DNA from 3 places in the Clostridium pabulibutyricum genome. Region 1 is predicted to be linked to each of the others. Evidence: riboswitches for the same ligand, from Rfam matches in the RefSeq annotation. Region 1 holds a riboswitch; each other region holds the start of a gene.
What was found. Region 1 has a riboswitch for S-adenosylmethionine ahead of AC4CVH_RS13275 (methionine ABC transporter ATP-binding protein). Riboswitches for the same ligand answer to the same signal wherever they lie in the genome.
Positions count from the first base shown of each region.

Region 1 (10,076 bases):
GATAAATGTATATATGTTGTTGGTATGGATCAATCGCTGCATTTCAGACAGGTTTTTACAACATTGAAGCTTATGGGAAATAAATGGGCGGATTCTTGTGTGCATGTTGGGTTCGGACTTGTAAAATTTGCAAACAAGAAGTTATCTACAAGGCATGGAGATGTAATATTTCTTGAAGACCTCTTAAAAAGATCAGTTGATGCAACTTATAAAATAATTGAAAATAAAAATCCAAACCTTGAAAACAAAGAGGAAGTTGCTAAAAAAATAGGAATAGGAGCTGTAATATTTACCTACCTCAAGAACAACAGAGAAAGAGACATAGTTTTTGACTGGGATGAAATGTTGAGTTTTGAAGGTGAGACAGGGCCATATGTTCAGTATAGTTATGCAAGAGGAAAAAGTATACTTAGAAAAGCAGGAAATTTAAAAACAGATATAAAACCTGGAAGTGCGAGTTCCAAAGAGGAATTTGAACTTGTAAAGATACTTTCCCAATTTGAAATGCATATAGAGGGTGCTTCAAAGAAGTTCGAGCCTTTTATGATAACAAGATATGTTATAGATGTTGCAAAAATGTTTAATAAATTTTATAATTCATGTAACATATTAAATACCGAGGATGAAGCAGTTAAAAAATTCAGACTTCAACTTGTAGAAGCTGTATGTCAGGTAATAAAAAATGCACTTTATCTTCTTGGAATAGATGTTGTCGAGAAAATGTAAAATTATATCACTGGGGGGTATCTATGGTTATTAAAAAGTACGAAGAAGAGTTTAAAATATCAAAAGATGCATTCTGCAAATATGACATGGGTGATATAGTTTACTTCGATATAGAAACAACAGGTTTTGATAGGAATAAAGATGTCATAATACTGATATCAGCAGGCAGATTTATTGATTGTAACAGATTTTCTATAACTCAATATTTTGCAGAATCACTTGAGGATGAAAGTGAAGTACTCTATAATTTTGGACGAGATATTTCAAAATGCGGGAAATGGTGTTCATATAATGGAATTGCTTTTGATGAACCTTTTATATGTGAAAGAATGCTTAGGTCAAGTATAGGTTTTGAACCTCCTGAGTATCATGAGGATTTATACCGCCATATAAGACCATACTATAAACATCTTGGAATGAAAAGGTGCAACTTAAAGACAGTGGAAAAATATATAGGTATAGAAAGAAAAGATAAAATAGATGGTGGAATGAGTGTGGATCTCTATAATGAATATTTGGAGAATGGAAGTCCCGAACTTGAAAATACAATATTACTCCATAACTATGAAGACGTACTTAATCTTCCAAAGATTCATGAGTTCTTGTATAAAATTGAAAATGACGATTCTATTGTGAGAGATTATTCTATTACACAGAAGCAGCTTAAATTTTTGACAAGCCTTGTAAAGAGAAATAATATAGAATTAAATATACGCATTGACAAAATTTCGAAGAAATCTGCTTCGCGGGTTATAGACTATATTCTAAAAGGTGGTAGAGATTCTTCGAAAATAAATGAAATGGTAAGTAAAAGTTATTAAAATTTATTTATTTTTGGGGAGGGATTAATTTGATTAAAGAAATAATGCGTTCCGACATATTTAAGCTAAAGACAAATGATACTTTGAAGAAGGCTATGGATATAATGCATGAACACAAGATAAATGGAGCTGCAGTTGTTGATTTTTCCGGAAAACTTGCAGGAATGATAGTTAAGGCGGACATATACAGGTTCCTTGTAGAGGAAGGCCATTATGATACGTGTCCGGTAGAATGGGTTATGACTAAAAAGGTTGTAACTGTAAAGAGCAGTGAAAGTATAATAGAGGCTTCAGTCAGGATAAGAAAGAATAATATAATATCAATGCCTGTGATAGATGATGACGGAATTGTACAGGGAATGGTATCAATTGAAGATATACTTGACTATTTTATAAAAAAAGAAGGATAAAAAATAAACTCCACCGTATGGTGGGGTTTATTTTTTATCCTTCTTTTTTTTTATTGCTGTGGCATTTGTATTGTTTATTGCAGTTTGTGCAGCAACAGTCATTGCCTTTAAGCTTTTTTCTGACAGTACAAAAGAGTATATATGACGCAAGTAAAACAATAATTAAAGTTATAATGATTTCTACAATCATTGAATTCCTCCATAAAATATTGCAGAGCCGGCCTTGAATACTATAAAAGATACTATCCAGGCAAGCAGGAACTGATATATAACTGAAAATACAGCCATTTTGTTTCCATATTCTTTTCTCATTGTAGATGTTGCGGATATACAGGGAGTATATAACAGAACAAATACAAGAAAAGAATAAGCAGAAACAGCGCTGAAGTAGTGGGGTAAAATTGATCCAAGATTGCTTCCATATATGATACCCATAGTACCGATTACTATTTCTTTTGCCATAAGTCCAGCTATAAGAGATACTGAATTCTGCCATGAGCCGTATCCCATGGGAGAAAATATTGGACTTATAAATTTGCCTATATAAGATAGTATGCTTTGATTCATAGGTACCATACCACTAAAATTGAAGTTTGACAAAAACCATATTAAAACTGACATAGAGAATATTATAGTACCTGCTTTTCTCAAAAAACCTTTGGCTTTCTCCCATGTGTGTGTGATTAGATTTTTTAAATTAGGGACATTGTACTTGGGAAGTTCTATTAAAAAAGGTTCTTCATCCTTCTTGAATATTGTATTTTTAAATAAAAGGCCTATTACAAATGCCAGGATTATTCCAAGTATATATAATGAAAAAACCACCTCGGTTTCCTTGCCTTTGAAAAAAGCGGATGCAAACAGTGCATATATTGGCAAACGTGCATTACAGGACATGAGCGGTATCAAAAGGGCTGTTAATTTTCTATCCTTTTCGCTTTCAAGAGTTCTTGAAGACATTATTCCCGGGACTGAACATCCAAAGCCTACAATAAGCGGTATAAAGGCTTTTCCGGAGAGTCCCATTTTTCTCATAAGTTTGTCCATTATAAGAGCGCCTCTTGCCATATAGCCGCTGTCTTCAAGAAATGATATTCCTAGAAAAAGACAGAAGATTATAGGAAAAAAAACAAGGATTGATCCTACACCTGAAATTATACCATCTACTAGAAGGGAGGTGAACCATGGGCTTGCAGATGAAAGAAGTTCTTTGAGGTACGGAGTTATGGAATTTGACAAATAGTTGCTGAATATATCTGCAACAGGCTGTCCTACCCAGTTGAAAGTAAACTTGAATATTAAAAATAATGCAAATAAAAATACAGGATAGGCTGCAAATTTGTTCAAAACTATTTTATCTATTTTTTCAGTATATGATATAGAAATGTTTTTGGTTTCGACTACGCATTTGGCAAGTATATTATTTATGAAGGAATAAGCCTCCTTTTCGTCTTCAAAATTAAAACTGTTTTTATCAGGGGGGATATGTAAAAATTGACTGCTTTCCAGTATCTCAATAAGGTTGTCCACGCCTTTGCCTTTTGCAGCGACTATTGGAATAGCTATAACACCAAGTTCTTTTTCTATCTTTTCAAAATTTATTTGTATACCGTTTTGAGATGCTATGTCCATCATATTAAAAACAAGTATTATAGGTTTATTAAAATGTTTTAACTGGGTTGTAAGGTATAAATTCCTGTTGAGGTTTGAGGCATCAACTATATTTATTATTACATCGGCATTATTGTTTTGAAGAAAATCCCTTGAGACTTTTTCTTCATTTGAATATGTGTCCATGGCATATATTCCAGGGAGATCCACAATTTTCATCTGGTTAAAATATCCTTCTTTTTTTTCAACTGTTACTCCAGGCCAATTACCAACATATTGGTCAGATCCAGTTAGGTTGTTGAAAAGAGATGTTTTTCCTACATTAGGATTGCCTAGTAAAGCTGCTGTAATCATTTAGTTCCTCCAAACATTTACTTTGATTTAATTGCATTAAAAAATACCATACTTATAGCATAATTATGGCAAAATAAAATATAAGAATTTATTTGTTCACTTGGAACTAGCATTGAACAAGAATATTTTTTGCATCGTTTTTCCGTATGGCCAAACTAAATCCTCTTAAGTCTATGATAAGTGGATCTCCAAGGGGGGCAAAAGTTTTAAGTGTTATCTCTGTTCCTTCAATACAGCCAAGAGCAAAAAGTCTTTTGACGAGTTTTTCATCACCTTTTATATCCGTTATAAAAGCCTTCTGACCTGGCTTCAAATCACAAATGCTCATAATTGCCAACTCCTCTTATCAATTTACATTGAAATCCATTATCAATTTATCTATCCTATATAGTAGCATTTTTTATTTAAGGTGTCAATCTGTAAAGCAAAGAGACATCTATTGACATAATAATTACTAATTGATATAATAAATTCCGTGAATTTAATACAACTTGAACTTATTTAGAGAGGTGGAGGGATCAGGCCCTTTGAAACCCGGCAACCAGTGCACTTACCGTATAATGGTGCTAATTCCTGCAGCGGAGGCTGAGAGATAAGATTATTTTGCTGATTATCTGAGGTTTTCCTCAGATTTTTGTTTTTTACACTAAGTATTGGAGGAAAGTAAGTTTTGATAGATATTAATAATGTAGGAAAAAAATTTGGAAATAAATATGTGCTTAAAGATGTAAGTCTGCATATAGAAAAAGGCGATATTTTTGGAATTGTTGGACATAGTGGCGCTGGAAAATCAACGCTTTTGAGGTGCCTAAACGGGCTTGAAACTTACGACACCGGCAGCATAAAGATAATGGATAAAGAAGTAAAAGAACTTGATAATAGAGAGATAAGAGCTTTTAGAAAGAATTTAGGAATGATATTTCAAAATTTTAATTTATTGAACAGAAAAAATGTATTTGATAATGTAGCTCTTCCTCTTGAAGTATGGAAATTGAGCAAGGACAAGGTAAAAGAAAGGGTATCTGAGCTTCTTGATATAGTTGGACTACAAGACAAGGCAGAAAGTATGCCAAGGAGATTAAGTGGCGGACAGAAACAGAGAGTTGCAATTGCAAGGGCTCTTGCCTTGAGTCCGAATATACTTTTGTGTGACGAAGCTACGTCTGCACTTGACCCAAATACTACAAAGTCAATACTTGATCTTTTAAAACATATAAATAAAAAATTGAACATAACAATAGTTGTTGTTACCCATCAAATGGAAGTTATCAAGGAAATATGCAACAAGGTGGCAATTATAGATGAAGGAGAAATAAAACAGTTCGGCGATGTAGAAGATATATTTTTAAAACCTGAAAAAAATTTAAAAAAGTTGCTTGGATCAGACAATATGCTGCCGGGGGAAGGTTTGAACCTGAGAATATATTTTCCGAAGGAAATAAGTCAGGGAAATCTTATAAGTTCAATGGCAATAGATTTGAATATAAAATTTTCAATAGTGTGGGGGAAACTTGAAAAGTTCAGGGACGATGTACTCGGAAGTCTTGTAATAAACATAAATGATGAGGATAAAGAAGTCATATGTAATTATCTTTCATCAAAAAATGTAGCATGGGAGGTAGAAAATAATGCAATTTAGTGAAATATTTCAGGAAGTTCTTGCTCCAGCCATAGGACAAACTCTCTATATGGTTTTAGTATCAACTTTTCTTGCTGTTATTATAGGATGTATTCCGGCGGTATTTTTAATAGTGACGGAAGAACATGGATTGAAACCGAATAAGGTTGTATATCAAATACTGGATGTGATAGTGAATTTATTAAGGTCTTTTCCATTTATAATACTTATGATAGCAATTTTTCCGTTTACAAGACTTATTGTAGGAAAAGCTATAGGAACAACTGCAGCTATAGTACCAATTACAATAGCCTCAGCACCTTTTGCAGCAAGAGTAATTGAGTCGTCGCTTAAAGAAATAGATCCGGGCATAATAGAAGCTGCAAAGTCTTTTGGCGCAAGCAATGTTCAGATAATATTCAAAGTAATGTTCAAGGAGGCGCTTCCTTCGATAGTACTTGGAATAACACTTACTACCATAGTTGTTGTAGGATGTTCTGCCATGGCAGGTACGGTTGGAGCAGGGGGACTCGGTGATGTTGCTTTAAAGTATGGATATTATAGGTTTGAAACCAATGTCATGGTATATACGGTAGTCATACTTATAGTACTTGTTCAATTGATACAGAGTATTGGAAATTTTATATATAAAAAACTTAATAGATAATTTAGATCGCCTCAAGTGGAGTATGTTAATTTTACTGCTTGGGGTTGTTATTTATGCTAGAATAGGTATAAATAACTTTTGAAGTAAAATTATAATATTGTGTAAGGAGGCATCATATGAGTATAGCAGCATTTTTTGATATAGATGGAACTTTATATAGAGAGGGACTTATGACTGAAGTATTTAAAAAGTTGGTGAAATATGAAATAATTCCTCCTGATAGATGGTACAAGGAAGTAAAACCGGAGTATGAAAGATGGGATAAGAGACAGGGAAATTATGATAATTACCTGCTCAAGATGGCAGATATTTATATAGAAGCAATAAAGGGCCTTTACAAGTCGCAGGTGGAATTTATAGCAAGACGAGTAATAGCACAGAAAGGTGACAGGGTATATACTTATACTAGGGACAGAATAAAATGGCATAAAAAGAATGGACACAAGGTAATAACGATATCCGGCAGTCCCATAGAACTTGTTAGGGAAATGTCAAAGAAATATGGATTTGATGATTATGTAGGAGCTAGATATATAATTGATGATAATAATGTATACACAGGGGAAGTAGTGCCTATGTGGGATAGCGCCAGCAAGAAGATTGCAATAGAAAATTTTGTTAGAAAATATAATATAGATCTTGAAAAAAGCTATAGTTATGGAGATACTGCAGGGGATTTTGACATGCTAAAGCTCGTTGGAAATCCAACTTGTGTAAACCCTACAAGAGAACTTATAAAAGAGGCGATTTCAAATAGCGCTTTAATGCATAAGATACGCATAGTAGTAGAGAGAAAGGATATGATTTATAATTTGGATCCTTCATGTATAAAAATCCTATGAAAAAATTGAAATGATTATGTTAACTATATATCTAAAATGATATAATAATATGTGATGCATGTAAGAGACTTAGAAAAGAGTGGTAAGGTGATAGAAAGGTGTAATGAAATACAGGTTAAGAGGCCTGAAAGTAAAAAGGCCTTGAAGATTGACAGAAATAAATTTATCTTAAAAGATGCTTTGTTTTTTGATCTTGAACATTATATATATAAAAAACCTATATGCATAGGTGTATTTGGATGTTGCCTTTATGATTGGGATAATGAGGTTATAAAAGTAACTCAATATATGATAGAAAACAAAAACGATGCAAAAGCTATACTTAAGATATCCGAAGATTATTTTCAAAAAATGTATGATGCCGGGAAAAGGTATATTGTTACATTTTCAGGAAACAATGATTTTACAGTGATAAAATATTTGTTCAAGAAATATGATTTGAAGTTTAATTTCGAAGAACATTTTTCACATATTGATCTTCAGAGGGAATATGAGAAAATAATGCATAAGTCAATAGGACTCAAAGCACTTGAAAAAGAATTTGGAATAGTGAGGGCAAGTGATGTTATAAGCGGTTCAAATCTCGCAAAGACATTCTGCAAGATAGTTAGAGATTGTAAGTATATAAAAAGAATGCCTGTCGAAAAAAGAGACAAGATATTGCTTTATAATGAACAGGATGTAGTTAGTTTGATTGATATGTATATAAACTGGGAAAACGTCTTAAAAATTGATTAGCAAGAGAAGGAGATTATTATGATTTTTCGTCCAATAAAAAGTACAAAAGTTTATGAACAGGTTATAGAACAAATAAAAAATATGATTGTTGATGGGACATTAAAGAAAGGAGACAGACTTCCTTCGGAGAGAGAGCTTGTTGAAAATCTTGAAGTAAGCAGAACATCTGTGAGAGAGGCTATAAGAGCGCTTCAGATTATGGGACTTATAGAATGTAGACAAGGTGAAGGTAATTTTATAAAACAAAATTTTGAGAATACTCTTCTTGAACCAATTTCAATAATGTTTATGTTACAGGAGAGCAATCCTAATGAGATATTAGAAGTAAGAAAGATAATAGAAACTGAAACTGTAGCACTTGCTGTTGACAAGATAACAACTGAGCAACTTGAGGATTTGAAGAAAATATCAGATTCTTTTAAGGTATGCAGAGACGAGAATAAAAATGTGAAATATGATAAAGAATTTCACTACAAGATTGCAAAAGCATCAGGTAACCTTTTAATAATAAATATACTGAATGCAATGTCATCACTTATGGATTCATTTTTAAAGGATGCTAGAAAGAAAATACTTGTAGACGAAGGAAATGTAATGGTACTTGCAAATCAACACGAACTTATATATCAGGCTATAAGGGATAAAAACGCTCAAAGAGCATCCATGGAAATGAGAAAACATCTTGATTTTACAAACGAATATATAAAGAGGAACGCAGAGGAATAGTTAAAGATATATCATAAATAATATAAAAGACATATGAAATAAGTTATGTATTATCATATGGGTATGCTTATCATTTACGTTCAATTCAAAGAAATGAGCAATTATGTACATATAAGCTCAGCAATATACCCATATATTCACACGCAATTTGGTTCTAAAGATAATATTTTTTATAATGATAATTATTTCAATTGAAAAATAGCTTAATTATTTAGAAATTAATACGTTATTTTTATAACTATTGTAGAATTATAGAGGAATATATGGTATATTATATATAACAACTGGTAGTACCATAGTACCAGTTGAAGAAAAAGAAATTTTTAATTTTATTATTTAAAAAATTTGAATTAATTTATAGTTCTTTGAAAAAAATATATTTGTTAATTTATTAACAAAGAAAACAGCATATTTTTATAAAGTTAAAAAATAGGAAAAAAGTTTTATAAATGACAATCCCCGCTGTAAACGTTGTTACAAGCTAAACAATGCTTCATTTAAGCCAATGAAAACGATGTTAAGTTAATAACAATTATAGAAAGCGCTAAAATATTGTGGTACACTTAAGAAAATGAATGGTGGTACTACCATAGTACCATATAATATAGTCTGGGGGGAAAAGAATGTTATTTTTAAAATTTTTATTAGCTATATTACCAATTCTTTGGCTTGTAATCGCATTGAGTAAGTTAAAAATGCCAAGCCATAAAGCGTGCCTTATTGCACTTGTTATTACAATAATTTTAGCAGTTGGTTTTTGGAAATTAAATGTTGTTTACACTGCATCAGCAGTATTGGAGGGATTATTAAATGCCCTATGGCCTATTTGTTTAGTTATTATTGCAGCTTTGTTTACCTATAATTTAACTTTACGTACAGGTGCTATGGACTCAATAAGAGAAATGTTAGCTAGAGTTTCTATCGACAAAAGAGTTTTAGTATTACTTATTGGATGGGGATTTGGTAACTTCATGGAAGGTATGGCAGGATTTGGTACGGCAGTTGCTATTCCAGCATCTATGCTTGCAGGGGTTGGTTTGAATCCAATTGCATCAGTTGTAGCTTGTTTAGTTGCCAATAGTACACCAACTGCATTTGGATCAGTTGGAATACCACTTGTAACACTTTCATCAGTAACTGGAATTGCATCACATACATTGGCAGCAAATACAGTTATGATTGAATTAATTCTTACTTCTATTAGCCCATTTATTATGGTATGTATTGTAGGTGGTGGAATAAAGGCATTAAAAGGAGTACTTCCTATTACTATAATAGCAGCAGTGTCATTTGTACTTCCTTGGTATGTTACAGCAACTGTAGTTGGAGCTGAACTTCCAAATATAGTAGGTTCTATTTGCTGTATGGTCTGTATAGTTATTGCGGCAAAAATCTTTAATAAAAAACCTGCAGATGAGTATTGCATAAAAACTGATGATAAAAAAGAAGGACTGGATTTATCTTTAGGAAAAGCAGTAGAAGCATGGAGCCCATTTATTTTAATATTCGTATTGTTAATAATTACATCAACTTTATTTCCGGCAATTAATCACTTGATTGCAA
Region 1 is NZ_JBZAYZ010000014.1:3,406-13,481, forward strand. Features, by position in the region: gene argS (arginine--tRNA ligase) at 1-726, shown strand, start outside; gene AC4CVH_RS13255 (ribonuclease H-like domain-containing protein) at 750-1,547, shown strand; gene AC4CVH_RS13260 (CBS domain-containing protein) at 1,577-1,957, shown strand; gene feoB (ferrous iron transport protein B) at 2,144-3,922, opposite strand; gene AC4CVH_RS13270 (FeoA family protein) at 4,029-4,250, opposite strand; SAM riboswitch class I at 4,417-4,521, shown strand; gene AC4CVH_RS13275 (methionine ABC transporter ATP-binding protein) at 4,593-5,561, shown strand; gene AC4CVH_RS13280 (methionine ABC transporter permease) at 5,551-6,207, shown strand; gene AC4CVH_RS13285 (HAD-IB family hydrolase) at 6,324-7,049, shown strand; gene AC4CVH_RS13290 (ribonuclease H-like domain-containing protein) at 7,137-7,787, shown strand; gene AC4CVH_RS13295 (FadR/GntR family transcriptional regulator) at 7,809-8,513, shown strand; gene AC4CVH_RS13300 (L-lactate permease) at 9,137-10,076, shown strand, end outside.

Region 2 (10,076 bases), on a different contig from region 1:
CATGTAAAAAATCGCGGTGTTCTATGAATTTTGTCTCTGTTTCCTCATAAGGCCTCGTTGTTAAAAACGAACTAAACCATGCACTTGCTATTGCTAGATTTCTCATCTCAAGTGCTTTTTTTAAAACATTTACATCCTTGGGATATTTATTTCCTATCTCCGTGCCTTCAAATCCGGCAAGCGCCATTTCACTTACAGCCTGTTCAAAAGTATTCTCTTTTCCTAAATCAGGCATATCATCATTTGTCCATCCTATAGGACAAATTCCTATTTTAACTTTACTATTATCAAGCATTATAAATCACCCCTACAATTTTTAATTCTTTTGCGACACTTTTTCAAAATGTCGCAAAATTTGAATATTATTTTGGCCATATCTTCACATCTTTTTGCCATAGCCACTTGTGCTCATCAACATCAATTCTATCTTTCCACGGGTTTCCTTCAAGGTGTCTTATCATCCAGCAATAATACATTGCATAACCAGGTGCAGCCGTCTGTGGATGAACATCTCCTCCATGAATTGCAATATAACTGTTCTGTGTAATCTTATGTGCGTCATCTCCCGTAAGACAAAGTCCAAAGCCCTGTGGTTTGTTGAATTTATAATAATATACTTCCGGCTGCGGATGAAAATGAGGCGGATAGCTTGACCACTTTCCAGGGAATGTAATTACTTCACCCATTACCATATTTGAATAAGGTGCATTGTTGTAATCAAATACAGTTCTTACAATTCTTCTTGCTGTACCATCCCATACTCCATTTCCAAATACATCACTCTGACAATCTTCAGGTGAATACAATTTTGCTGTAAAATCATCTCTATTTTCAGTAGCCTGCAAAATTATTTCACTTTGCTCGATAGCCCTTATCTCAACCTTCGTATCATGTGGGACATGAAGACACCATGGCTCTTCATCAAATACCGAGTGTCTCTCAATTACATTCTTATTACCATGCCAACTTATCTGAATCTTTCCATCAAGCAGAAGAATAGCCAATTCTTTATTACTTTCCTCATAGGATTTTACTGAACCACTTTCAATCTTATTTACAGAAATGTTCATAAGCATTTCTTTATATGGTCCATTTATACCGCATATTTTATTTGAGCCAAATTTTAAAGTACCTAAATTTCCAAACTCACTTAGACTCATGTTCGAACTCCCCCCTGTTTAACATCTTGCAACCATTTCACCATATTCAGCTTTTTCAGCTTTTATAAATTCCTTTATTTCTTCAACTTTAGGCATTGCATCTGAACAACTATGACTTGCAACAAGCATTGCAGCCGAGGCACTTCCAAATTCGAGCGCATCCATTATATCCCATCCTTCAAGAAGTCCATATATAAATGCCGAACCATATGCGTCTCCCCCTCCAAATGACTTCATAAGCTTGACTGGAAAAGGTCTTATACTATATTGTTGTCCATCTTCTGTATAAGCAGTTGAACCTTCTTTTCCATGCTTTATGACAACTATTTTATTACCAAATTTGATCCACCTTTTAGATGTCTCTACATCACTGCTGTTTTCTGCAACAAGCCCCTCCATCAAATTAAATTCTTCCCTTGAGCCTATTACAATATCACTGCTTTTACCCACTATTGAGTAATAAATGGCAATCTCGTCTGCATTTTTCCAATTGTACTTCCTGTAATCTATATCAAAGATTACAACGGTACCGTGTTTTTTTGCATATTCCACTGATTTTAATGCAGCTTCTCTGGATGGACTCTGCGAAAGTGCCGTACCGGATATTAAAATAGCTTTTGCATTCTTTATATACTCCTCGCTTATTTCATCTGCATTAAGGCTTAGATCGGCAATGCTGTTTCTATACATCAATATACTGCTTTCTGTCGGGCTGAGTATTTCCGTAAAAGTAAGTCCGAGGGACTCGCCATTATTTGCTCTATAAATTTGTGAAGTGTCTATACCCTCTTTATTGAAATAATCAATAATAAAATCTCCAAACCTGTCATCTGATATTTTCCCTATAAAGCCAACCTTTTTTCCAAGTCTGGCAAGTCCCACAGCCACATTTGCAGGTGAACCTCCCAAATATTTTTTAAAGGTCATACTTTCTCCCAAGGTCCTGTTTACATCGACAGGATTCAAATCTATTGTTGCCCTTCCCAAGGGTATTACATCAAATTTTCTGCTATTATCAAATTTAATATACTGCATTTTCTCCCTCCTTAAGCTTTATTATCGCTTTGAAAAATTTCTATATGTTTTTTAACATTCAGGTAGGCTCCCTCTATTTCTGCTTCATGAAGTCTAAAATAATCGTTATCGTCATATTTTCCAATCATTGATCCTACTTTTGCAGCCACTGACATAAAAGTGGCGGTAGCTATATTTATTTTTCTCATTCCAAGAGAAATGCACCTTCTAAAGTCATCTGCACTTATCCCTGATCCACCATGAAGTACAAGATAGGCTTTTTCTTTCTTTCTAATCCTTTCAAGCACACCAAAATTCAACTTCGGAGTTCCCTTGTATACACCATGAGCATTGCCTATCCCAACCGCAAGGGCATCAAGACCGGTACTTCTTAAAAAATCCACAGCCTGATCGGGATCTGCATACATGCAGGATATATCATCTGAACCATCCTCACTTCCACCTACACGGCCGATTTCGCCCTCAACACATACACCACAACTTTTCGCCCTCATAACAACTTTCTTTGTAATTTCCACATTTTTATCAAAATCATATCTTGAACCATCTATCATAACAGACGTAAAACCAAGGCTTAATGCCTCATCTATACACCTGAAAGTAACCCCATGATCAAGATGTACTCCGATTGGAACTTTTGCTTTTTTTGCAGCTGCAAGCATTACAGGTCCCATGAGATAAAGAGGCGAATGTTTAAGCCTGCTTTCTGCAATTTGGAGTATTATTGGAGATTTCAACTCTTCTGCAGCTTTTACGGCTCCAATTACCATTTCCATATTTGCAACACTGAAAGCTCCAACTGCATATTTTCCTTTTTCAGCTTCCTCCATTAATTCCTTTAGTCTTACAAGCGACATAGCATCTCACCTACTTCCATAAACCTTTATATATGTCAATTATCTCTTGCTTACTAACCTTCCTTACAGCATTTTGTGGACTTCCACTTTCAAGGGCATCCTCCGCCATCTTGTCCAAATTAGAAAAAAACTTTTTCTTATCCACTCCAAATTGTTCAGGAGTTTGTACATTTAAATTATTACAGAGCTCTCTAACCTCAGATATGAAAGCCTTTCCTCCTTCCATGTCACTCATGCCGTCTTTATAGACTCCAATTTCTTTTGCCAGATCACAAAATTTTTCAGGAACACCAGGCATTATAAATTCAAGACAGTCCGGCAAAAGCATTGCATTTGAAAGCCCGTGAGGTACATGAAAAAGTGCGCCTATAGGTCTGCTCATTCCATGAACTATAGTCACAGAGGAATTGTTAAACGCTATGCCTGCTTGAAGTGCCGCTATTGACATTTCACTTCTTGCATTCATATCTGAGCCAGAATTATATGCATTCAATAAATTTTTGAATATTTTTTTTACTGCTGATATTGAAAATATTTCTGACATTGGCTGAACAAGTTTTGAAGTATATGATTCTATAGCATGAGTAAGAGCATCAATCCCTGTAGCTGAAGTTACATTTTTAGGAGATGAAGCTGTAAAAGCAGGATCTATTATGGCAATAGCCGGTATAAGATATGGACCTTTCAAAAGCATTTTTATATTTCTTCGAGTATCTGTTATTATTGTAAATTGTGTAGCCTCAGAACCAGTACCGGCAGTGGTAGGAATTGCAACCATAGGTGGTGTTTTGTTCTCAATAGTTTTTCCGAGATAGTCTGTAATCTCTCCTGAATTCGTTATCATTGCACCTATGGCTTTCATTGTATCAATAGGACTGCCTCCACCCAGTGCAATTAAAAAATTACAGTTTTCTTCTTTGTACTTTTTAATTCCACCTTCAACCATACGATCTGTGGGCTCACCATTAACTTCATGATACACAGAGTACTTTATGGAAAGTGCATCTAAAAAAGATGTTATCTTTTGAGCACTTCCTATCTTTAGCATGACATCGTCGGTGACAATAAGGGCTTTGCCACCAAGCAGCTTTACACTGTTTCCAGCTTTCTCAAGTGCCCCTTCTCCGGAAAAAATGTACCTCGGCATTAAAAATAAATTGCTCAAGTTTTATTCCCTCCTCATATATCGATTATTTTTTGATTAAGTTATGATTATCTTTTGATTAGATATTATCACTTACACTTTATGGTTGTCAATACAAATTGTTTAAAATTATAAAATTTTATGATATAAGGTATTTTATGATTATATTTTGAGTAAATTGTTTACCTTTTTGATTTTTTTATATATAATATAAATTAACAAGAATAATATCTCTTTGGGAGGTCATCATGAAACTAAGAAGAATACAGAAAATAGAGGAATATATACTGGACAACAATACTGTATCGCTTGACAAACTAGCTACTGTATTCAACGTTTCCAAAAATACAATAAGACGTGATATAAACGAACTTGTTCAAAAGGGTACAATACGAAAAGTATATGGCGGCGTATCTGCAAATTCCAGTTCCCTTGTTCCTTTTGACACAAGACAAATAAAGAATATATATTCGAAATCTTTGATAGCTGAAGAAGCCGCGAAATTAGTATCCAACGGAGATATAATCTTTGTAGATTCAGGTACTACTACATTGAATCTCGCAGACTTTCTCAAAGTCAAAAAAAATGTAACTGTAATAAGCAACAACCTTAATTTTATTAATAAATGCGTAAAGTATGAAAATTTGAATGTAATTTCAACTGGTGGAAATCTCATAAGAAAAGCAAATTCTTTTGTAGGTTCCGATACCATTGAACTTCTTAAAAAATATAACATAAACAAGGCTTTCATGGCTTCCACGGGAATATCAATAAAAAATGGCATAACAAACAGTTCAATGCAGGAATATGAGATAAAAAAACTTGTTGTACAAAAGAGTCATACTGTATACGTTCTTGTAGATCACTCAAAATTTGGGATTTCCTCTTTAATGACATATTGTTCCATGGATAACGTAGATTATATCATAACAGACAAAAAACCTCAGGATAATTACGTGGAATTCATTGAAAAGAACAACACTAATTTAATAATATCATCAAGTGACAAATACATGTCCATGCAAAAATGATTCATTAAATAAAAGAGCTGCCTCGGGCAGCTCTTTTATTTAATCTACAATATAACTACTGGTTTTATTAAATCCTTTGGCTTATTTTTCATAAGAAGAAGTGCTTCCTCTATATGGTCAAAACCATGGTACACATATGTAACAAGCTTTCCAGAATCAACACGATTGTGTCTTACAAGATCAATCAATCTCTCCATTCTTAGCCTTCCACCAGGACATAATCCACCTTTTATTGTCTTATGGGCCATTCCGCATCCCCATTCTTCTCTTGGTATTTCAAGATTTTCACTTTCACCCTCTATAAGTACAGTAGAGTGACTGTCTGAAATGCTAACTGCATATTTCTTAAGCCTCATCATGCATCTGCTTCAACCCAGTATATCCGAAAAACTGTATCTTGCTCTCATTCCAGTATATTTATTTACCATATTATATACCTTTTGAATATCTTTAAGCATTATAACTACAGCCAGCATTTTATCTTTTCCATCCCTTATCGGTGTGAAGCTTTTTTTATTTAGATATACCGTACCATCGGTATTTTCATATTCTGGTCTTGCTATTTGATCATAGATATGTTTCCAGATAATTTTCTATTGACTTTACGGCTGCAGCTACAAGACCCAGGGTATGTTTATATACAAACTGACGCTTGCATGTTAAATTAATCATCCCTTTTCCTCCAAAAGTAATCTATATATAGACATTATAGCATTTACAAGTATATTTATAAAAATCAGACCCATCCAATTTGGATAGGTCTGCTGTATCTAATTATTCTCTTTTAAAGTCATATCAAACTTTAGAAAGCGCCTGATTCAAATCATATATAAGATCGTCCGCACCTTCAACTCCTATTGAAAGTCTTATGAGATCCGGAGTTATCCCGGCTGCTCTCTGCTGCTCTTCATTAAGTTCTGCATGTGTTGTGCTTGCAGGATGGATTACAAGTGATTTTGCATCTGCCACATTTGCAAGGAGAGAGAAAAGTTCAAGACTGTTTATAAACTTCTTCCCTGCTTCAAGTCCTCCTTTTATACCAAAGGTGAAAATTGAACCTGCTCCCTTTGGCAAATACTTCTTTGCAAGCTCTTTGTATGGATTTCCTTCAAGTTCCGGATAGTTTACCCATGCAACTTTTGGATGGTTGCTTAAAAATTCAACTATTTTCCTTGTATTTTCTACATGTCTTTCAACTCTAAGCGAAAGTGATTCAAGTCCTAAAAGGAAATAAAATGCACTTTGTGGACTTAAGGTCGCTCCTGTATTTCTAAGCAGCTGTACTCTTGCTTTTGTTGCAAAAGCAGTAGGACCAAGATCTGCATATACAAGTCCGTTATAACTTTCATCAGGTGTTGTGAAATCAGGGAACTTTCCGCTTCCGGCCCAGTCGAATTTTCCTCCGTCCACTATTATTCCACCAAGAGTTGTTCCATGTCCTCCTATGAATTTTGTAGCGGAATGTACAACTACGTCTGCACCATATTCTATTGGTCTTACAAGATATGGGGTTCCAAATGTATTGTCTATGATAAAAGGTATTTTGTTGTCATGTGCTACATTTGCTACAGCCTCTATGTCAAGAATATTTATCTTTGGATTTCCTATCGTTTCTGCATAAACAGCTTTCGTCTTGTCATTTATGGCTTTTCTTATGTTTTCAGGATCATCGGGATCAACAAATACAACATCAATTCCAAGTTTTTTAAGTGTTACTGAAAACAACTCATATGTCCCACCGTACAAAGTGCTTGCTGCAACTATGTTGTCTCCTGCACTCGCAACATTCAAAACTGCATAAAGTATTGCTGCAAGTCCGGATGCTGTTGCAAGTCCTGCACTTCCGCCTTCAAGAGCTGCAACTCTCTTTTCAAATACATCTTCTGTTGGATTCATTATTCTTCCGTAAACATTTCCCGGTTTCTTAAGCTGAAAAAAATCAGCTGCCTCGTCTGCATCTTTAAAAACAAAAGATGTGGTTTGGTATATTGGAACCGCCCTTGCTCCTGTTGCAGGATCCGGTACCTGTCCTGCATGAACCTGTAATGTTTCAAATGACAATTTTCTCTCTTTGCTCATTCCTATCTCTCCTTTTTAATTAAAAAATAAAAACTTCCTACAGTGAAACTGTAAGAAGTAAGAATTATCAATGTTTCTCATCTTTCAGGTTTCACCTGCTGGAATTAGCACCGTCGAATAAAAATTCATTCAGGTTGCCGGACATCATAGGGCCAGTCCCTCCGCCTCTCTTGATAAGAAGTTCAATATTAAATTTGTATTAAATATATGTTTACTATACATTCTTGAATTTTAATTGTCAATATAAATTTCAAACTTTTTTTATATTTGTGAAAGTGCATTTTTTATATCTTCTTTTATGTCATCCGTATCTTCTATACCCACAGATAGTCTTACCAAGTCATCATACACACCCATCTGCTGTCTTTCCTTATCCGTGTTGTTTGCACATATTGTAGATGCCGGATGTATTATTATAGTTTTAGTATCACCTATATTCGTAAGATTCAATATAAGTTTTAAACTGTTTAAAAACTTATATGCCCTTTCCTTACTGCCAAGTCTAAACGTAAGTATACTCCCCGCACCCTTTTTATAATATTTCTCAGCAAGGCAATGATACTTCGAACTTTCAAGTCCAGGATAGTTTACCGCATCAACTTTATCCTGCTTCTCAAGATATCTCGCAATTTCAAGGGCATTTTTACAGTGTCTCTCCATCCTAAGTGAAAGAGTCTCAATTCCGGTTAAATTCAGAAAGGCTGTAGAAGGTGACATGGCAGGTCCTACATCTCTTCCTATCGTGTCTTTCAATTTTGCCGTAAATGCCATTTTCCCATACTGTTTTGCATAAGCTGCAAAGCCTTTATGCTTTGGACTTCTATATTTGCTACTTCCTCCGTCTATTATAATTCCACCTATTGAGTTGGACGTTCCATTTATATACTTGGAGGCAGAATGCACGACAATATCCACTCCATGCTCAAGAGGTCTTATAAGATAAGGAGTTGTTATTGTGGAATCCACTGCAAAAATTATATCATTTAGACTGCATATTCCAGCAATGCCTTCGATATCGAGTATATCAAGTTTCGGATTTCCTATGGTTTCTGCAAACACGAGCTTTGTATTTTCAGTTATCTCCTCTTGAAGTGACTCTCTTGTAATATCATCTAAAAATTTTACTTTTATGCCCAGCGAAGTAAGATTTCTTATAAGCGTATAAGTTCCTCCATACAATCCACTTGATGCAATTATTTCATCTCCTGGAGCAACTGTGTTCATTATTACAAGATAAATTGCACTCATTCCAGATGCTGCAGCTGTTGCAACAAATCCATTTTCAAGACTTGCCATTCTTCTTTCAAAGGACATTACCGTAGGATTTGACATCCTCGTATACGCATATCCCATAGCCTTTCCATTAAATATATTTTCAAGCTTTTCAGCGCTGGTATACGCATATGCATTCGTAAGGTACACCGGCGTATTTGTAGAACCGGTATAATCTATATTCAAATTTCCATGTATCAGTTTAGTATCGAATTTCATAATTTCACCTCAAATCTCAAAGGTACCCATAAAAAGATTCTATCTATTTCTTTTCTATTACAAGTAAATTGTATCCATCATAATTTTTGTCTATTGAAACTATCTTATGACCCTCTTTTTTAACACTTTCCGGAACATTGTTTATAGGATCTCCATCATCAATGTAAAATCCTTTTTTCTCGCCGGACCTTATTTTTGAAAGTTCAATTTTAACCTTGACAAAATTTATGGGACACTTTACTCCTCTGAAATCTACAACTTCAGTGTCATTTTCAGCTTCAGAATTGTTTTCAGTATTTACAGCTTTCGAAACTGTTTCATTTTCTTTTGCAAGTGTTATTTCAAGTTTTCCATCCAATGACTTATACATGTCATTTACTTTATTGAAAAGGTACTCAACTTCATCAATTTTATCTGAAATATCGTCTATATCCCCAATTTTAAAATCTATTAGAGTGTCAAATAAATCTTTAACCGATTTTTTCACATATCCTGCATTCACAAAGTTCTTTGCAAATTGTGCAAATATCTCCCTGTCCTTATTTGTATCAACCCCTCTAAGAACAAGAAGTGTTCTTGCAGATGCAAGTGCCGACGCATACAAATCCTTATTGTCTTTCGTATTTCTATATTTGTCGAGAGCTGTTTTTGCATTTGAAAGATCCAAATTAATTACATCCATAACACCAGTGCTGCATTCTCCCGGTCCACGCCCTTTAAGTGAAAATTTCTCGCAGGAACCAAAATCAAAGTATATACCCGAATCTCCCTTGAATTTATCCACATCTGTGTACTCTTTAAATAGAGTTCTTATATCCGAATTATTCTTTTCTATAAAGTCATAAAAATTTTCACATCCTGAATTAAGCTTGAGATATGCAAGTTCATGCAAAAATTCTGGAACTTTTTTAGCAGGAATATCACCATAAGCTTCTCCCATCCTCGGGTTTTCTCCAAGTTTTCCACCAAAAGATATCTGATACATTGGTATAAGGCCATCATCAGTTCTCTTTGCCCTTCCATGAAGTCCGATAACTGCTTTTTCATGCTGAGCACATGAATTAGGACATCCCGATATAAATAATCTAGGAAGTGCGCATCTAACCTCGGATGTTTCATTTTTAAATTTCTCTTTTATTGCCTGAAGAAGATTTTGTGAAAGGCAAAGTCCAAGCTGACAGGTAGACGCTCCAACACATGTTACTGAATTATCCATTGCATATATCGAGGTAAACTTTCCTATTATATCTATAAGTTTCTCAGCATCCTTCTCTTTCAA
Region 2 is NZ_JBZAYZ010000008.1:63,041-73,116, forward strand. Features, by position in the region: gene iolE (myo-inosose-2 dehydratase) at 1-295, opposite strand, end outside; gene AC4CVH_RS09950 (5-deoxy-glucuronate isomerase) at 363-1,160, opposite strand; gene iolC (5-dehydro-2-deoxygluconokinase) at 1,179-2,195, opposite strand; gene AC4CVH_RS09960 (class II fructose-bisphosphate aldolase) at 2,207-3,052, opposite strand; gene AC4CVH_RS09965 (iron-containing alcohol dehydrogenase) at 3,063-4,217, opposite strand; gene AC4CVH_RS09970 (DeoR/GlpR family DNA-binding transcription regulator) at 4,445-5,227, shown strand; partial or broken gene AC4CVH_RS09975 (NAD(P)-dependent alcohol dehydrogenase) at 5,272-5,523, opposite strand; gene AC4CVH_RS09980 (O-acetylhomoserine aminocarboxypropyltransferase/cysteine synthase family protein) at 6,023-7,306, opposite strand; SAM riboswitch class I at 7,381-7,486, opposite strand; gene AC4CVH_RS09985 (O-acetylhomoserine aminocarboxypropyltransferase/cysteine synthase family protein) at 7,568-8,797, opposite strand; gene AC4CVH_RS09990 (ferredoxin-like domain-containing protein) at 8,841-10,076, opposite strand, start outside.
Region 2: linked by a shared signal. The riboswitch ahead of AC4CVH_RS09980 (O-acetylhomoserine aminocarboxypropyltransferase/cysteine synthase family protein) and the one ahead of AC4CVH_RS13275 (methionine ABC transporter ATP-binding protein) in region 1 are both predicted to bind S-adenosylmethionine.

Region 3 (10,076 bases), on a different contig from region 1:
TTGTTATAGCTTTATCTTTTTTTATAGTCGGTCCAGGTGGAAACATTGGAAAATCGGATAATAAAACAGTTAGAAATAGTTATAATCAAAAGATATCAGTATATATAACTAAAAAGGGGAAAACAGAAGATATGAATCTTGAAGATTATGTAACTGGAGTGGTATCGGGAGAAATGCCGGCGGAATTTTCAGACGAGGCTTTAAAGGCTCAAGCAGTTGCGGCAAGGACTTTTGCTGCTGCACATATGGAAGTGTATGGAGGTAGAAAATATAATGGCAATACAGGTGCAGATGTGTGTGATACTGCGAAATGTCAGGTATTTATGCCAAAAAGCGAAAGATTTGAAAAATGGCCTGAAAGTAAGAGAAAGATGTACTGGGATAAGATAAAAGATGCAGTTGACTCGACTAAGGGGCAAGTACTTGCCTATAATGGAAAGCTAGTCATGGAACCGTACTATTTTGCTGTAAGTTCGGGCAGGACAGAAAGTTCACTTTCTGTTTTCAACAGAGATGTAAAGTATCTCAAGAGTGTTAAAAGTTTTGGAGATGAAAAGTCGAAGAAGTATAAAACATATAAGTATATTGATAAAGATCAGTTCATACAAAAAGTAAATTCAAGTTATAAGGGTGCAAATTTATCAAACAGTAATCTTGAAGATTTGGTGTCTATAAAAAGCAGGAATGAGGGAGGCTCTGTAAAAGAGATAAAACTCGGTGGAATTACTATATCAGGAATACGGTTCAGGAGTCTTATGGAGCTTAATTCGTCCAATTTTAATATAGGGTTCAAGGGAGAAAATGTGGTTATTGAATGTTTGGGATATGGACATGATGTTGGCATGAGTCAGTGGGGTGCAGATGCCTTGGGAAAGCAGGGAAAAGACTATAAGTATATATTATGTCATTATTATACGGGAGTTAAGGTTGAGAGCCTCAGCGACGTAGCAAAAAAGTAAATATAATTTAGAATTTTTTTCAACACAGCCTTGGCGCTGTTTTTTTTTACAAAAAAATTTATAAAATATGTATTTTTTGTAATTCACTGGACAAACTACAAAAAGGAGGTGTTGATATGAATAAAAATTTTATGAAGAAGTCATTTGATTTTTTAAAGAAGGAGGGTTTTTATGTAATTCTGTTTATTTGTCTGTGTGTTGCAGCAACCGCTGCGATTTTGACTGTTAGAAATGATAGAAATCAGAATGCAAATAAAGTGTCTGTTTCACAACAGAATAAGAACAGGGAAACTGCAAAAGTGGAAAGTAAACATGATAATGCCCTTCAAGTAAAGAAAAATAATAGTACTAAGAAAGAGACAAATTCCAACATGAAAAAACAGGAGCCTTCTGAGAAGGTATCAGCTTCCGTGAGTACTGATTTTCAGAAGCCTGTAGCGGGAAACATAGCAAGGGGCTATTCCAAGGATCCGGTGTATTGGGATTCAACAGGAAGTTATAGACCAAATCTTGGATATGATATACAGGCAAAGATAGGAACTCCGGTTTTCTCGGCAATGAGTGGAACAGTGGAAGAAGTTAACAAAAGCACCCAGGATGGTGTGGAAGTTATAATAAACCACCAGAACGGGCTCAAGACAGTTTACTCAAATCTGGATTCAAATTTGAAAGTTTCTGCAGGGCAAAGTATTGCAAAAGGTCAGGTAATAGGAACTGTTGGAAATACAACATTGAGATCCGCTTATGAAAAATATGGTGATCATCTTCATTTTGGAGTTCTGAAAGGAAATGAATTTGTAGATCCAGCAAGATACATCAAGTATTAAAACTAATATTTGATAATATAATATAAAATTGTAAATATATTCAAATAAATATAAATTAAATTTAACATCAAGGATTATAACTGTAATCTTAGTAAAGGAGTGATGACAGTTGAAGGACTATATTGAAGAAAGGGTTTTGGATGTGGCCAAATATATAATAGGTTCCAAGGCCACAATAAGAAAAACGGCAAAGGTTTTTGGAGTCAGCAAAAGCACCATACATAAAGACATGACAGAAAGACTTCCAAAAATAAATCCTCAAATTGCCAAACAGGCAAAGATGATATTGGATTATAATAAGGCTGAGAGGCACATTAGAGGTGGAAATGCAACTAAAATGAAATATAAAGCTATTGAAGGTTAAAAACATTCCTATTATAATTATAATTATAATGCAATTAATATAGATATAAAAATCACAGTACAAACACAACGAAATGAATAGTAGGAGTGAAAAAGGAATGTTTTTTAGTATAGGAACTGATATGGGAATTGATTTGGGTACTGCCACAGTCCTTGTTTATATTAAGGGGAAAGGTGTAGTATTGAAAGAACCATCCGTAGTAGCGATAGACAAGAATCAGAATAAGGTACTTGCTGTGGGAGAAGAAGCATGGCAGATGATTGGAAGAACTCCAGGAAATATTGTAGCAATACGTCCGCTTAGGGATGGTGTAATATCCGATTATGATGTAACTGAAAAAATGCTTAAATATTTTATAGAAAAGGCTTGTGGTAAAAAAAGAACTACTCCAAGGGTAGTGGTTTGTGTACCATGCGAAGCTACTGAAGTTGAAAAAAGAGCCGTAATCGATGCAGCACAAAATGCAGGGGCAAAAAAGGTATTTTTAATAGAAGAGCCGCTTGCTGCCGCCATAGGTGCAGGAATAGATATAACCAAACCGGAAGGGAATATGGTAATTGATATAGGTGGTGGAACAACAGATGTAGCAGTTATTTCTCTCGGAGGAATTGTAGTTAGATCATCAATCAAAGTTGCAGGAGACAAGTTTGATGAAGCAATAATGAAATTCATAAGAAAACAGCGAAAACTTATGATAGGTGAAAGAACTGCGGAAGAGTTGAAGATAAATATAGGATCGGCATTTGACGGAAGTGATGATGGAATGGAAATAAGAGGTAGAGATCTCGTCACTGGACTTCCTAAAAATATAAGAGTGACCTCGGATGAGATGAGAGAGGCACTTAAAGATACTATAAATGCAATAGCCGATACTACTCATGCAGTACTTGAAAAAACTCCTCCTGAACTTGCTGCTGATATAGCAGATAAAGGCATTATAATGACTGGAGGAGGAGCTTTGCTGAATGGATTGAATGATCTTATACACAACACTACAAATGTGCCTGTGTATGTTGCAGAAGATGCAGTATCATGTGTAGCTCTTGGAACAGGAAAAGTACTTGAATATCTTGATAAAATGGAGATTACGTTTACTGGAGATGATATAACTATTATTGATTAAATTAAGAATCTAATTTATTAGTAAATTTTCTAATAAGTTAGATTTTTTAACTAATATATTTTATCTGAGTTTTCATATAGGTTATATGCATGTGTCAATGAGTCAAGGATTACCTTTGACATGGATAAAATAAGATTTAGACGTATGTTGTTGGAACTGCTGAACAAATTCCTATTTGCATTTGAATCCACGATACCTATTATGGAAGCCTCTCCGACATTTGGAAGTGATTTTCCAACACCTTTTCCAGGATGGACAGGAAAATCCCTTATTTGGATTTCTCCTATACTTTCAGTATCACCAAGGCAGGCATCTATCCCAAGAATGTTACAGTTTTTGTGTTTCAATTTGATTTCATCAAGTTTTCTATTGATATTCAGGGCATGTATAGGTTCTTGTATTGTACCGTAGACAGGAAGAGGAAAATGTTTATATGTAAGTAATGTACCTACCATAGGTCCAAGGCAGTCACCTATGTATCTGTCTGTACCGATACACACTAGGATTGTATTTTTACTTATATAATCTTTTAAAAAATTCCCTAGTTTGTGATATACCAATGGATTTGTATACTTTGCTTTTATTTTGTTCACAATGTCACCTCTTTGATTAAGCTTTTTATTTTTTCATGTATGATCCGTGTTTTTAAAAAGTCATATATAATCTATATGATTGCTTGATTCAAATTAGAATACTACAAAAAAAATGACACTTGCAAAGGTATGATTTTGTGAGAAAAAACAAGTAATACAGAGTAAATAAAGGATGTTTATCAAAATATAAGAAAAAATAGAATTTGAAAAAAAGCCAACTACACGTTATACTAACATACGTTAATGTATTTGCTGCTTTGTACGGCAGTTGATTTAAAGTAGTGAATAGGCTGGCATAGCTCAGATGGTAGAGCAACTGACTTGTAATCAGTAGGTCGTGGGTTCGATGCCTACTGCCAGCACCAAATTTGGAGGAATTCCCGAGTGGCTAAAGGGGGCAGACTGTAAATCTGTTGTCATCGACTTCGATGGTTCGAATCCATCTTCCTCCACCAAGTATTATGGGCGCATAGCTCAGCTGGGAGAGCATCTGCCTTACAAGCAGAGGGTCACAGGTTCGAGCCCTGTTGTGCCCACCATTAATTATGGATTTTGGTTTTAATGTAACAAGTGAATAAGCTGGCATAGCTCAGATGGTAGAGCAACTGACTTGTAATCAGTAGGTCGTGGGTTCGATGCCTACTGCCAGCACCAAATTTGGAGGAATTCCCGAGTGGCTAAAGGGGGCAGACTGTAAATCTGTTGTCATCGACTTCGATGGTTCGAATCCATCTTCCTCCACCATATAAAAAACACTAGTTGGTGTTTTTTATTTTACAATTTAAAACTCTTATCGAGAGAGGTGGAGGGAAAGGGCCCTATGAAACCCGGCAACCAGTAATTTTACTAAGGTGCCAATTCCTGCAGTTTTTCTGCGAGATAAGAGAGTTGATATGTTTATTGACCTCTTCTTATGAAGAGGTTTTTTATTTTATACAGATGGAGGTAAAATTATATGAGAAAGTTATTCACTTCTGAGTCGGTTACAGAAGGACATCCAGATAAAATGTGCGATCAGATATCAGACGCAATACTTGATTCCATACTGGCACAAGATCCTGATGGAAGAGTAGCTTGTGAAACAGTGACTACTACAGGGATGATTATGATTATGGGAGAAATATCAACTAAGTGCTATGTTGACATTCCAAAGATAGTCAGAAAAACTGTAAAAGAAATAGGTTATACTAGAGCTAAATACGGTTTTGATTGTGATACTTGTTCTGTAATATCTTCAATAGATGAGCAGTCTTCGGATATAGCAATGGGAGTAAATGAAGCTTTTGAGGCTAAATCAGGAGAAATGGACAAAGTAGATGCAGTAGGTGCCGGAGATCAGGGAATGATGTTTGGATTTGCTACAAACGAAACTCCGGAATATATGCCTCTTCCAATAAATATGGCTCATAAACTTTCAAAAAAGTTGGCTGATGTAAGAAAAGACGGTACACTTTCATATTTGAGGCCTGATGGAAAGACTCAGGTTACTGTAGAATACGAAGATGACAAGCCTGTGAGAATAGACACGGTTGTAGTTTCATCACAGCATGATCCACATGTAACTCAGGAGCAGATAAGAGAGGATATAATAGAAAAAGTTATAAAACCTATAATACCTGCAAAGTTTCTTGATGAGAATACTAAATATTTTATAAATCCTACAGGAAGATTTGTCGTAGGAGGTCCTCAAGGTGATTCGGGACTTACCGGAAGAAAGATAATAGTAGATACTTATGGTGGATATGGAAGACACGGCGGAGGAGCATTTTCCGGAAAAGATCCAACCAAAGTTGACAGATCGGCAGCATATGCTGCAAGATGGGTGGCAAAAAATCTTGTTGCAGCAGGTGTTTCTGATAAACTCGAGATACAGCTTGCTTATGCCATAGGAGTTGCAAAACCTGTGTCTATAACGGTAGATACATTTGGAACGGGGAAAATATCGGATGACAAGGTTGTTGATATAATAAATAAAACCTTTGATTTAAGACCGGGTGCAATCATTAGAGAACTTGATTTAAAAAGACCTATATATAGACAAGTTGCGGCATATGGACATTTTGGAAGAACGGATTTGGATGTACCTTGGGAACAATTGAACAAAGTAGATGATATAAAGAAATATTTGTAAATAAAAGCACGTACCTTTAAGGGACGTGCTTTTGATATGTTATAATGAAATATATTAATAGTATTTTGAGAAATAGGGGAGCTTTATGGAAGAAATACAGGGAATTATAGATGATGTAGTATTTCATAATGATGAAAATGGATATGTGGTTGCCAAATTGAAAAATAAAAGTGGTATTGTAACAGTAGTGGGAAACCTCCCGTTTATTATGGAGGGACAGAATTTGAAACTTACTGGTGAGTGGGTTCTGCATCCTAATTTTGGCCAGCAGTTCAAGATAAAATATTCCGAGGAAGTTGTACCTGATACTACAGTCGGCATTGAAAGATATCTTTCATCAGGGGCGATATCAGGAATAGGTCCGGTTACTGCGAGAAAGATAGTTGAAAAGTTCGGCAAAGAGACACTTTATATAATGGATAATCACATTGACAGGCTTAGAGAAATAGAGGGGATAGGACAGAAAAAGATAAATCTTATATGTGATTCCTATTCAAAACAAAGTGAAGTAAGAAATATAATGATTTTCCTTCAGACATATGGTATAAGTGCAAATCAATGCGTAAAAATACATAAAAAATTTGGAGCGTCATCTATTGATGCAGTAAAGAAAAATCCATATGTTTTAACAGATGAGATAGCAGGGATAGGCTTTAAAATTGCAGACAGGATAGCCAGAAGCCTCGGTATAGAAGCAAATTCACCTTTTAGAATTCAAAGTGGACTGAGATATTTGGTAAACAAGTTTTGCAATTTCGGAAATACGTATATGCCGCTGGAAAAGCTTGTGTCTGAGGCTGAAAGCCTTATGGGTACGAACAAAGAAGATGTTGAACAAAATATATATGACAGTTCGCTTAAAGGAAAGCTAAAACTTGAAAAGTCAGGGGAGAAAATATGTGTTTTTCTTCCTGTGTACTATTATTGTGAGTTGAGTGTTACAAAAAAAATACTTTATCTTGAATTCAGCAAATATGATAAAATTGAAATTGACATTGAAAAGGAAGTTTGTGATTTTGAAAAAGCCAGCAATATAGAATTTGCGGCTTCTCAGATAGAGGCCATAAAAGGTGCCTTTGAAAATGGAGTTGAGATAATAACAGGGGGACCTGGAACCGGAAAGACTACTATAATAAACTGTATAACTGGAATATTTGAAAAGCTTGGGTTCAAGGTTATGATGGCTGCTCCAACCGGAAGGGCGGCAAAGAGAATGTCCGAATCTACAGGGAAAGAAGCAAAGACAATACATAGACTTCTTGAAATGGGAGTTTCGGGAAGCGATGAGGAAGCATTTTTTTCAAAGGGAGATGGGGTGCCTCTTGAATGTGATGTTGTTATAATAGATGAAGCTTCCATGATAGATATAATGCTTATGGATAGTCTTTTAAAGGCCATTTCACCTGGAACAAGGGTTATAATAGTTGGAGATGCATATCAGCTTCCCTCTGTTGGTCCTGGTAATGTGCTTCGAGATTTTATCTCCAGCGGTTGTATAAAGGTTATAAGGCTCAAAGAAATATTCAGACAGTCCAAAGAAAGTATGATTATAGTCAATGCACATAGGATTAATTCTGGAGAAATGCCTTTTATCAATGTAAAGGATAAAGATTTTTACTTTATAAAAAGGATGGATCAGAATGAAGTTCTGAATATTCTAATTCAACTTGTTGACAAAAGGCTTCCAAAGTTTAACAAGTCCTGGAATAAATTAAAAGATATTCAGATAGTATCCCCCATGAGGAAAGGACTTCTTGGAGTGTTCAATTTAAACAAGAAGCTTCAGGAAACATTAAATCCTGAAAAAGAGGGAAAAAATCAGAGAAAGCTTAGAGATGTCATGTTCCGTGCAGGTGACAAAGTGATGCAAATCAGAAACAATTATTCTTTAAAATGGACTTCTGTATCGGAGGATGGAGAAGAAGGACTTGGAGTATTCAACGGGGATGTTGGTTATATATACAGCATAGACAATGAAAATAATACTGTAACTGTGGTATTTGATGATGACAGGAAAGTTGTATATGACAATATGTATTTGGATGAGATTGAGCTTGCGTATGCAATGACTATTCACAAAAGCCAGGGGAGCGAATTCCCGGTAATTATAATGCCGGTGTTTATGGGATCGAATTTTTTAATGAACAGGAATTTGCTGTACACCGCGGTTACAAGAGCAAAGCAGATGGTTGTTCTTGTAGGGGATGTAAAGGCGCTGAAGTTTATGATAAATAATAATAAAAGTTTTGAGAGATATTCGTTATTAAAAAATAGAATAATGGATATAATGGAGAGTGAAGACAATGTTTCCATGGAATAAGGTGAGTTTTATGGAAGAAAACAAAAATATAAAACGAATAATATCAAAATGGATCAGAAATAATGACAAATTTTTAAATATAATATCTGTTCCATACAATTCAACTGAAATATTTATTGAAGTGATAGAGCAATGCCTTTTGAAGGGCAAAAAGATATTGTACATAACGGATGAAAATAAAAACAATGCCAGTATAGTGTCAAATATAAAAAAATATCTTGACTTAAGACATTTTTTATACATAGACAATATAAAAAATAAGATTAAGTTTAACTTTAAAATTTGTAGTTATGATGCAGCTGAGAATTTATCCGGGAATTTTGACCTTGCTATTTATGATGATATAAGCAAGTTTTCAATTAGAAGCAAAAATGATATATTGTCAATATTAAATAAGCTTGGCAGTGTATGCAGAAAGATAATATGTTATTCAATTGAAAAGGTACATGAAAATGCCGTGTATGCCGTGATGCCGCTTAATGGCAGCAGTGTACCAATGATAGAACCGAGAACGGTACTTACAAGGCTTGACATAAATAAAGAAATTCCCTTTGTTGTATATGATTATATAAAATGGTCCGTAAAAATGAAAAGAAAAGTTATGATATGTGTTCCGGACGAGGAGAAGATATCTGGAGTTTCAAAATATATGGAACAGTATTGCAGAAGTTTTTTTAAAAACACAATTTGTTTAAATGATGAATTTGATAAAGAGTCAATTTCGAAATTTGAAAATGCAGAAAGTGCAGTATTTGTTACAAACCATTTTGAATGTTTTGTACCCGGATTGAAACATATTGATATAATGGTATATTTTGCAGACAATAAACACTTTAGTTATAAAGATTTTATATATTTGTGTGGAAGTGTGCAGAGAGGAGAGGAAAATTTAAAAGGAGAGGTTGTGTTTTTGGCAAATTGTGATACGCTGAATATGGAGAAGGCCAGAAACATAACTAGAAATTTTAATAAAAAAGCATGGGACATGGGATTGTTAAGTGTATAAAGTTCATATGGGATTGTGTACTTTCGGTTATATATTGTGATGATCAAAAATGCGCTGCCTGCGGCAGGGAAATTTTTGATGAAGGTGCTGTGCTGTGCCCGGAATGTAGAAAAAATGTTTCCATTTGCAGAGACAGTGTGGAAATATCATATCGAAATGAGAAACTTTGCTGTTACAGTGCGGCGTATTATTCAGGAACTATGATGCAGCTTATAATAAAACTTAAATATAAGTCCTCATTTAGAGCTGGAAAAGTTATAGCGGATTACATGTACAGGACGATAAAATTTAACAATATTCATTTTGAGGCTATAACATATGTTCCAATGATGTCTAAAGATATTAAAAAAAGAGGGTATAACCAGGCTGAATATATCGCACGTATTTTGGGTGATTATACTAAAAGACCTGTGCTTTCATGTCTTATAAAGGTCAAAAATACAAAAGACCAGATCGGCTTGAGCAAAGGTGACAGGTGGAGGAATATTGATGGAAGCTTTGAAGTCGTTTTGAAAAAACTTGTTTGTAATAAAAATATTTTGCTGGTTGACGATGTTTTGACAACTGGTGCTACAGTATTTTTTTCAGCACTTGAACTCAAAAAAAGTGGAGCGCGGAAAATTGTTGTGTTGACTGGTGCTAAAAGTAAGGTATAATTATAATGTCAAGTTAGGTTTGTGGTTGAAAGTCGATGCCAGTCGCAGGCGAAACGATCCACGTAAGCTGGATAAAATATCTAGTGAGCATGGTGCG
Region 3 is NZ_JBZAYZ010000009.1:24,752-34,827, reverse strand. Features, by position in the region: gene spoIID (stage II sporulation protein D) at 1-959, shown strand, start outside; gene AC4CVH_RS10565 (peptidoglycan DD-metalloendopeptidase family protein) at 1,076-1,786, shown strand; gene spoIIID (sporulation transcriptional regulator SpoIIID) at 1,896-2,150, shown strand; gene AC4CVH_RS10555 (rod shape-determining protein) at 2,248-3,273, shown strand; gene yyaC (spore protease YyaC) at 3,324-3,866, opposite strand; tRNA gene AC4CVH_RS10545 (tRNA-Thr) at 4,156-4,231, shown strand; tRNA gene AC4CVH_RS10540 (tRNA-Tyr) at 4,237-4,321, shown strand; tRNA gene AC4CVH_RS10535 (tRNA-Val) at 4,330-4,405, shown strand; tRNA gene AC4CVH_RS10530 (tRNA-Thr) at 4,445-4,520, shown strand; tRNA gene AC4CVH_RS10525 (tRNA-Tyr) at 4,526-4,610, shown strand; SAM riboswitch class I at 4,654-4,752, shown strand; gene metK (methionine adenosyltransferase) at 4,822-5,997, shown strand; gene recD2 (SF1B family DNA helicase RecD2) at 6,083-8,317, shown strand; gene AC4CVH_RS10510 (hypothetical protein) at 8,328-9,323, shown strand; gene AC4CVH_RS10505 (ComF family protein) at 9,296-9,979, shown strand.
Region 3: linked by a shared signal. The riboswitch ahead of metK (methionine adenosyltransferase) and the one ahead of AC4CVH_RS13275 (methionine ABC transporter ATP-binding protein) in region 1 are both predicted to bind S-adenosylmethionine.